2 linked regions of the Alloalcanivorax dieselolei B5 genome follow. The protein of the gene in region 2 binds, or shares a complex with, the protein of the main gene of each other region. Links are inferred from orthologs where the notes say so. Each region holds a gene or a part of one and is shown on either strand. Other genes may lie near its edges. The genes, in order: groL and metK.

Evidence for each region.
Region 1: the proteins of metK (region 2) and groL are in contact, whole or in part, in a cryo-EM structure (PDB 8P4O), measured with the Escherichia coli proteins. The link is inferred for Alloalcanivorax dieselolei B5 from one-to-one orthologs.

What each region holds. Positions count from the first base shown.
Region 1 is NC_018691.1:3,837,981-3,841,162, forward strand. Bases 78-2,938 are described here. They hold groL (chaperonin GroEL), read right to left. Parts: upstream 2,398-2,938; coding sequence 757-2,397; downstream 78-756. Other genes in these bases: B5T_RS17050 (IS110 family RNA-guided transposase), read right to left, coding at 78-344; groES (co-chaperone GroES), read right to left, coding at 2,450-2,740. In the rest of the region: more of B5T_RS17050, read right to left, coding at 1-77.
Region 2 is NC_018691.1:265,024-268,274, forward strand. Bases 194-3,123 are described here. They hold metK (methionine adenosyltransferase), read right to left. Parts: upstream 2,268-3,123; coding sequence 1,119-2,267; downstream 194-1,118. Other genes in these bases: ahcY (adenosylhomocysteinase), read right to left, coding at 194-637; B5T_RS01250 (four helix bundle protein), read right to left, coding at 694-1,038; B5T_RS01260 (metalloregulator ArsR/SmtB family transcription factor), read right to left, coding at 2,313-3,123. Also shown: more of ahcY, read right to left, coding at 1-193; more of B5T_RS01260, read right to left, coding at 3,124-3,251. UniProt on the Escherichia coli protein: Catalyzes the formation of S-adenosylmethionine (AdoMet) from methionine and ATP.

The sequences.
Region 1 (3,182 bases), 3.6 Mb from region 2 along the record:
AACTCGTCTTTCTCCCTGCGCAGATAGCGGGCCAGCAACTGGGCATCGGCCAGATCCGTCTTGGCCCGCCCTCCAACGCCTTTGCGGTAGTTGCTGAGGCGGTAGCCGTCCACCACATAGACCCGGTGGCCCTTGGCGTGTGCGCGCTCGGTAATGTCCAGGTGATAGGTGCTGGTCGCCTCAATGGCGATATCGCAGCCCTTGGGGAGGGTGGCCAGCCATTGGCGGATGGCCTGGGGGGTATTGTCGATGGTGACGGTTTGGTTCAGGTCCTGGAGGTGAATCACCAGGTCGTCTTTGGCCACATCAATCCCGATCTCCGGGCGGCTTGCCGGCATTGCCATGGGGCACCCCTGTCAGCTAGGTTAAATGGGCTTGTCGGGGCGCACCGTAACGCTGGCTTGCAGAGTATCGTCGGTCTGAGTGTGCGCTCAGCCGATGGATTCCTTATCGGCGTTTGAAGGTGCGGGGTGGGGCCATATCTCCCACAGTCTGTACCCTAGGGTCAGAAGCTTGCTTGGTCCCTCCACCCCGACAAGTCTTTTCTTTCTAAGACTTGCCGGGAAACCATACAAGCTTGCCCTGCAAGCGAATTCTTTGTAAACAGGCCCAATTCGCTTGCAGGGCAAGCTCCTACAACGGCCATGTAGCAACCTCTGAATTCAGTCTCCAAGGCCAGCACCAACGACCTGCATAAAAAAGCCCCGCCCTTGCGGGCGAGGCTTTTTCAGGCTTCGGTGGGAGCCGGAGCGGCGATTACATCATGCCGCCCATGCCACCCATTCCACCCATGCCGCCCATATCCGGAGCAGCACCTTTTTCTTCCGGCTTGTCCGCCACCATGGCTTCGGTGGTGATCATCAGACCGGCCACGGAAGCGGCGGCCTGCAGCGCGGAACGGGTGACCTTGGCGGGATCCAGGATACCCATTTCCAGCATGTCACCGTATTCGCCGGTGGCGGCGTTGTAACCGTAGTTACCGCTGCCGTTGCGAACTTCCTGCACGATCACGGACGCTTCGGCGCCAGCGTTGGTGGCGATCTGACGCAGCGGCGCCTGCAGAGCACGGATGGCGATGGTAATACCGGCATTCTGCTCTTCGTTGTCGCCTTTCAGGTCACCCATGTTGGCCAGAGCGCGTACCAGCGCCACGCCACCACCCGGGACCACGCCTTCTTCCACGGCGGCACGGGTTGCGTGCAGAGCATCGTCAACGCGGGCTTTCTTCTCTTTCATTTCCATTTCGGTGGCGGCACCGATCTTGATCACGGCCACGCCGCCGGCCAGTTTGGCCACACGCTCTTGCAGCTTCTCGCGATCGTAGTCGGAAGAGGAGTTATCGATCTCGCGACGGATCTGCTCGACGCGGGCATCGATATCGCCTTGCTGGCCAGCGCCATCGACCAGGGTGGTGTTTTCCTTGTCGATGTTCACTTTCTTGGCGTTACCCAGATCTTCCAGGGAAACGTTCTCCAGGCTCAGGCCCACTTCCTCGGAGATCACGGTACCGCCGGTGAGGATGGCGATGTCCTGCAACATGGCTTTGCGGCGATCGCCGAAGCCCGGCGCTTTCACGGCGGCGCATTTGATGATGCCGCGCATGTTGTTCACCACCAGGGTGGCCAGGGCTTCGCCTTCGATGTCCTCGGCGATGATCATCAGCGGACGACCGGCTTTAGCCACGTTCTCCAGTACCGGCAGCAGTTCGCGGATATTGGAGATCTTCTTGTCCACCAGCAGGATGTAGGGCTCTTCCAGCTCTACCTGCATTTTTTCCTGGTTGTTGATGAAGTACGGGCTCAGGTAACCGCGGTCGAACTGCATGCCTTCCACGACTTCCAGTTCGTTGGCCAGGGACTGGCCTTCCTCAACGGTGATCACGCCTTCCTTGCCCACTTTCTCCATGGCCTGAGCGATGATCTCGCCCACGGAGCTGTCGGCGTTGGCGGAGATGGTGCCCACCTGCTCGATGCTCTTGGTGTTGTCACAGGGGGTGGACAGTTTCTTGATTTCTTCGACCACGGCGATGACGGCTTTGTCGATGCCGCGCTTCAGGTCCATCGGGTTCATGCCGGCGGCCACGGCTTTCAGGCCTTCGTTGACGATGGCCTGGGCCAACACGGTGGCGGTGGTGGTGCCGTCACCGGCTTCGTCGTTGGCCTTGGAAGCGACTTCCTTGACCATTTGCGCGCCCATGTTCTCGAACCGGTCTTCCAGCTCGATTTCCTTGGCCACGGACACGCCGTCCTTGGTGATGGCCGGAGCGCCGAAGGACTTCTCCAGCACCACGTTACGGCCTTTCGGGCCCAGGGTGACTTTCACCGCGTCGGCCAGGATGTTCACGCCTTTCACCATGCGCTGGCGGGCGTCGTCACTAAACAGTACTTCTTTAGCCATTGTCGTGTTCCTCTGAAATTCGGTTATCCAGGACAGCAGTGGAGAATAAGGATCAGCCTTCGATCACGGCCAGGATTTCAGCCTCGCTCATGATCAGCAGCTCTTCGCCTTCCACCTTCACGGTGTTGCCGGCGTATTGGCCGAAGATCACCTTGTCGCCTGCTTTCACGTCCAGAGGACGCACATCGCCGTTTTCCTGGATCTTGCCATTACCCACGGCGATCACTTCACCCCGGGAAGGCTTCTCAGCGGCTGAGCCGGGCAGCACGATACCGCCGGCGGTCTTGGTTTCTTCCTCTTCGCGACGCACCAGTACGCGATCATGCAACGGACGGATTTTCATTGCCTCTCTTCTCCTGTTGAGGTTTCAGCAATCAACGAATGTAGTCAGCATCATGGCCGGACCGGCATGGCCAGACCCGGCTTAGCACTCTATGCCAGAGAGTGCTAATCATAATTGGACCGTCATGACAGTCAATAGGCCGTCACGCCGGTGACCACCTAATGGGGCTGCCAGCCGGCCTTTCAAGAGCGCGGAGCACAAAAAATCGTCGGGAGCGATTTTTGGCGTCGTGTCAGCGACGGCCCAAAGGGTGGGTACTCGCGGCTAAAGCAGTTTCCTACAGGCCGGACTACGAAGCCTCTGTAGGAGCTTGCCCTGCAAGCGAATTGCACTACGGTCCAAGAATTCGCTTGCAGGGCAAGCTCCTACAGCGGCCTTGTAGCGACCTACGGGTTCGTATCTCCAAAGTTGGCGGCAGGCTTGGGGCTTAGCGGCTTGGCAG
Region 2 (3,251 bases):
CGCGTTTGATGGCGTCGTTGAGCGAGTGACGGCAACCGTACTTGTTGTCGTTCTTGCTCTTGGTGACGGAGTCGTTCACGTTCACCGCCGGTACCTTGAGGGTGCCTTTCTTGAGCATGTCATATAGACGATGCACGCCGGTGGTGGTCTCCTCGGTGATGCCGTGGATGTTATCCAGCATCTCCGGGTAGGTGTCGTGAATATAGGCAGTCAGATCGCCGCCGTCGTCCAGGATCATGTTGGCGTCCCACAGATTGCCGTCGCCGTCGCGGCAGGTCTGTTCGATGCACCACATGTACTCTTCCTCGGTTTCGCCCTTCCAGGCGAACACCGGTACGCCGGAGGCGGCGATGGCGGCGGCGGCGTGATCCTGGGTGGAAAAGATGTTGCAGCTGGACCAGCGCACTTCCGCGCCCAGTTCCTTCAACGTTTCGATCAACACCGCGGTCTGGATGGTCATGTGAATACAGCCGATGATGCGGGCGCCTTTCAGCGGCTGCTCGGCACGATACTTGGCGCGGATCGCCATCAGTGCCGGCATCTCGGTTTCCGCGATCTCGATTTCCGAACGGCCCCATTGGGCCAGGGAAATATCGGCGACCTTGTAGTCGGCGGTGGGGGTTGCGTTGGCGTTCATGTTTTCCTCCGCTTGCACGCAACACGCTTGCACGCATCACGCTAATAAAAACGTTGTCAGCTTAACCGGCGGATTAATGCCGCGAGTTGAGCAAACACCTTGTCGATGGGTTCTCGAAGCAACGTGATGTCGAGATACCCCAGCTCTGAAGCAATCAGGGCCTGCGTTTCCAGCTCGAAAAGCGAACCCCTGGCGATATAGAGAAAGCGACGCAGATCCGCATCGCTTCCCCGTCCATATCCTTCCGCGATATTGGAAGAAATGCTTAGCGCTGAGCGCTGCATTTGTTGAGTCAGTACGAATCTTTCTTCAAGCGGAAAGGTTCTCGTGACCTCATGAGTGGCCAGGACCAGCTTGATGGCTGATTGCCACACTCGAAGCTCCTTGTAACGTCGATACATGGCTCATCCCTGAGCCTTGTTTTGATCTTTCTGGCGTGCGCCCCGAAGGGGCGGCGTGCCGCGTGTTGCGTGTAAGCGGTTTACAATGCCGCTTTCAACGCCTCCGCCTTATCCGTCGCTTCCCAGCTGAAGCCTTCCCGGCCAAAGTGGCCGTAGCTGGCGGTGGGGCGGTAGATCGGACGGCGCAGGTCGAGCATTTCGATAATGCCGCGCGGACGCAGATCGAAGTGCTCGCGTACCAGTTGCGCGATCTTGTCGTCGCTGATCTTGCCGGTGCCGAAAGTATTGATGGAGATGGAGGTGGGCTCGGCCACGCCGATGGCGTAGCTCACCTGAATCTCGCACTTGTCGGCCAGGCCGGCGGCGACGATGTTCTTGGCCACGTAGCGGCCGGCGTAGGCGGCGGAACGGTCCACTTTGGACGGATCCTTGCCGGAGAAGGCACCGCCCCCGTGGCGCGCCATGCCGCCGTAGGTGTCGACGATGATTTTGCGTCCGGTCAGACCGCAATCCCCCATCGGGCCGCCGATGACGAAGTTGCCGGTGGGGTTGATGTGATAGAGGGTGTCCTTGTGCAGCCAGTCGGCGGGCAGCACCGGCTTGACGATCTCTTCCAGCACCGCTTCGCGCAGATCACCGAGTTTGATGTCCGGTGCGTGCTGGGTGGACAGCACCACGGCTTCCACCGCCACTGGCAAACCGTTCTCGTAGCGCAGCGTGATCTGGCTTTTGGCGTCCGGGCGCAGCCACGGCAGGGTGCCGTTCTTGCGCAGTTGCGCCTGGCGCTCCACCAGACGGTGGGAGAAATAGATCGGTGCCGGCATCAGCGTGTCGGTTTCATTGGTGGCGTAGCCGAACATCAGGCCCTGGTCACCGGCGCCGAGGTCTTTGTTGTCCGCCTCATCCACGCCCATGGCGATGTCCGCGGACTGTTTGCCGATACCGTTGAGCACGGCGCAGCTGGCACCGTCGAAGCCCACATCGGAACTGTCGTAACCAATGTCCAGGATCACCTGGCGGACGATGTCTTCCAGCTCCACATAGGTATTGGTGCGCACTTCCCCGGCGACCACCGCCATACCGGTTTTTACCAGCGTCTCCACGGCCACGCGGGCGTGGGGATCGTCGGCGATGATGGCGTCCAGAACCGCATCGGAAATCTGGTCGGCCATTTTGTCCGGGTGGCCTTCGGAGACCGACTCGGAGGTAAAGATGCTGTATTCACTCATTACCGGTTTACTCCCTCGATTGGGGTTTGACGTTCCACACGGACCTCAGAGTCTGTTGTCGATCTCTGCGCCACCGCGTTGAAAGCTGCGCACCTGTACCTGGAACCCGTTGCGCAGGGCCAGGAACAAACTGTCGCGCAAAACCAGGCCGGCACGACCAGCCCAACTCACCAGATCGGCTTCGTCGAAGCCGAGCCAGAAATCACCACAGGCCTCGACGGCCCACTTTTGGTTATGACGACACAAATCAGTGACCACCACCACCCCGCCCGGGGTTAATTGACGGGCGGCGGCCTCCAGCGCGGCGGCGGGGGAGGCCAGATGGTGCAGCACCATGTTCATCACCACCGCGTTCACCGGCGGTAGGGCCGCTCCCGCCTCCGGCCATTCGCCCAGTACCAGCCGCACATTGTCCAGGCTCTGTTCCGCCACTTCCCGGCGGGCCCGCTCCAGCATGGCTTCGGCGTGATCCAGGGCCAGCACCTGCTCGAAACGCTGTGCCAGCGGCACCAGGAAACGGCCGTCGCCGGGCCCGATCTCCAGCACCGTGTCGGTGCCGCCCGCAGCCCGATCCAATAACTCGCAGGCCTGCTCGGCGTACTGCTCGTGCTCGGCGATCAGGTCCTGATGGCGGGCCAGATCGTCCGCGTGACGCACGAAAAACGCCCGGCTCTGGGCCGCGCGCTGGGCCTGCACGCCTTTCAGGCGCTGCGCCGTCACCGTATCCAGCGGGGTCTGATCCAATTGCTCGAACAACGCCCCGTGCAGAGCGCTGGTCTGGGTATCCGCCGGCGGCAGACGGCGCCGATAGAAGATGGAATTCCCCTCCCGGCGCTTCTCCACCAGACCGGCCTGGGCCAGCACCTTGAGGTGATGACTCATGCCCGACTGCTTCATGGCCATGATTTCGCACAGCTCCAGCACGCCGAAGCTGTTCTGGCCGAGCACCTGCAAAACCTCCAGACGCAAACCGTCGCCGGCGGC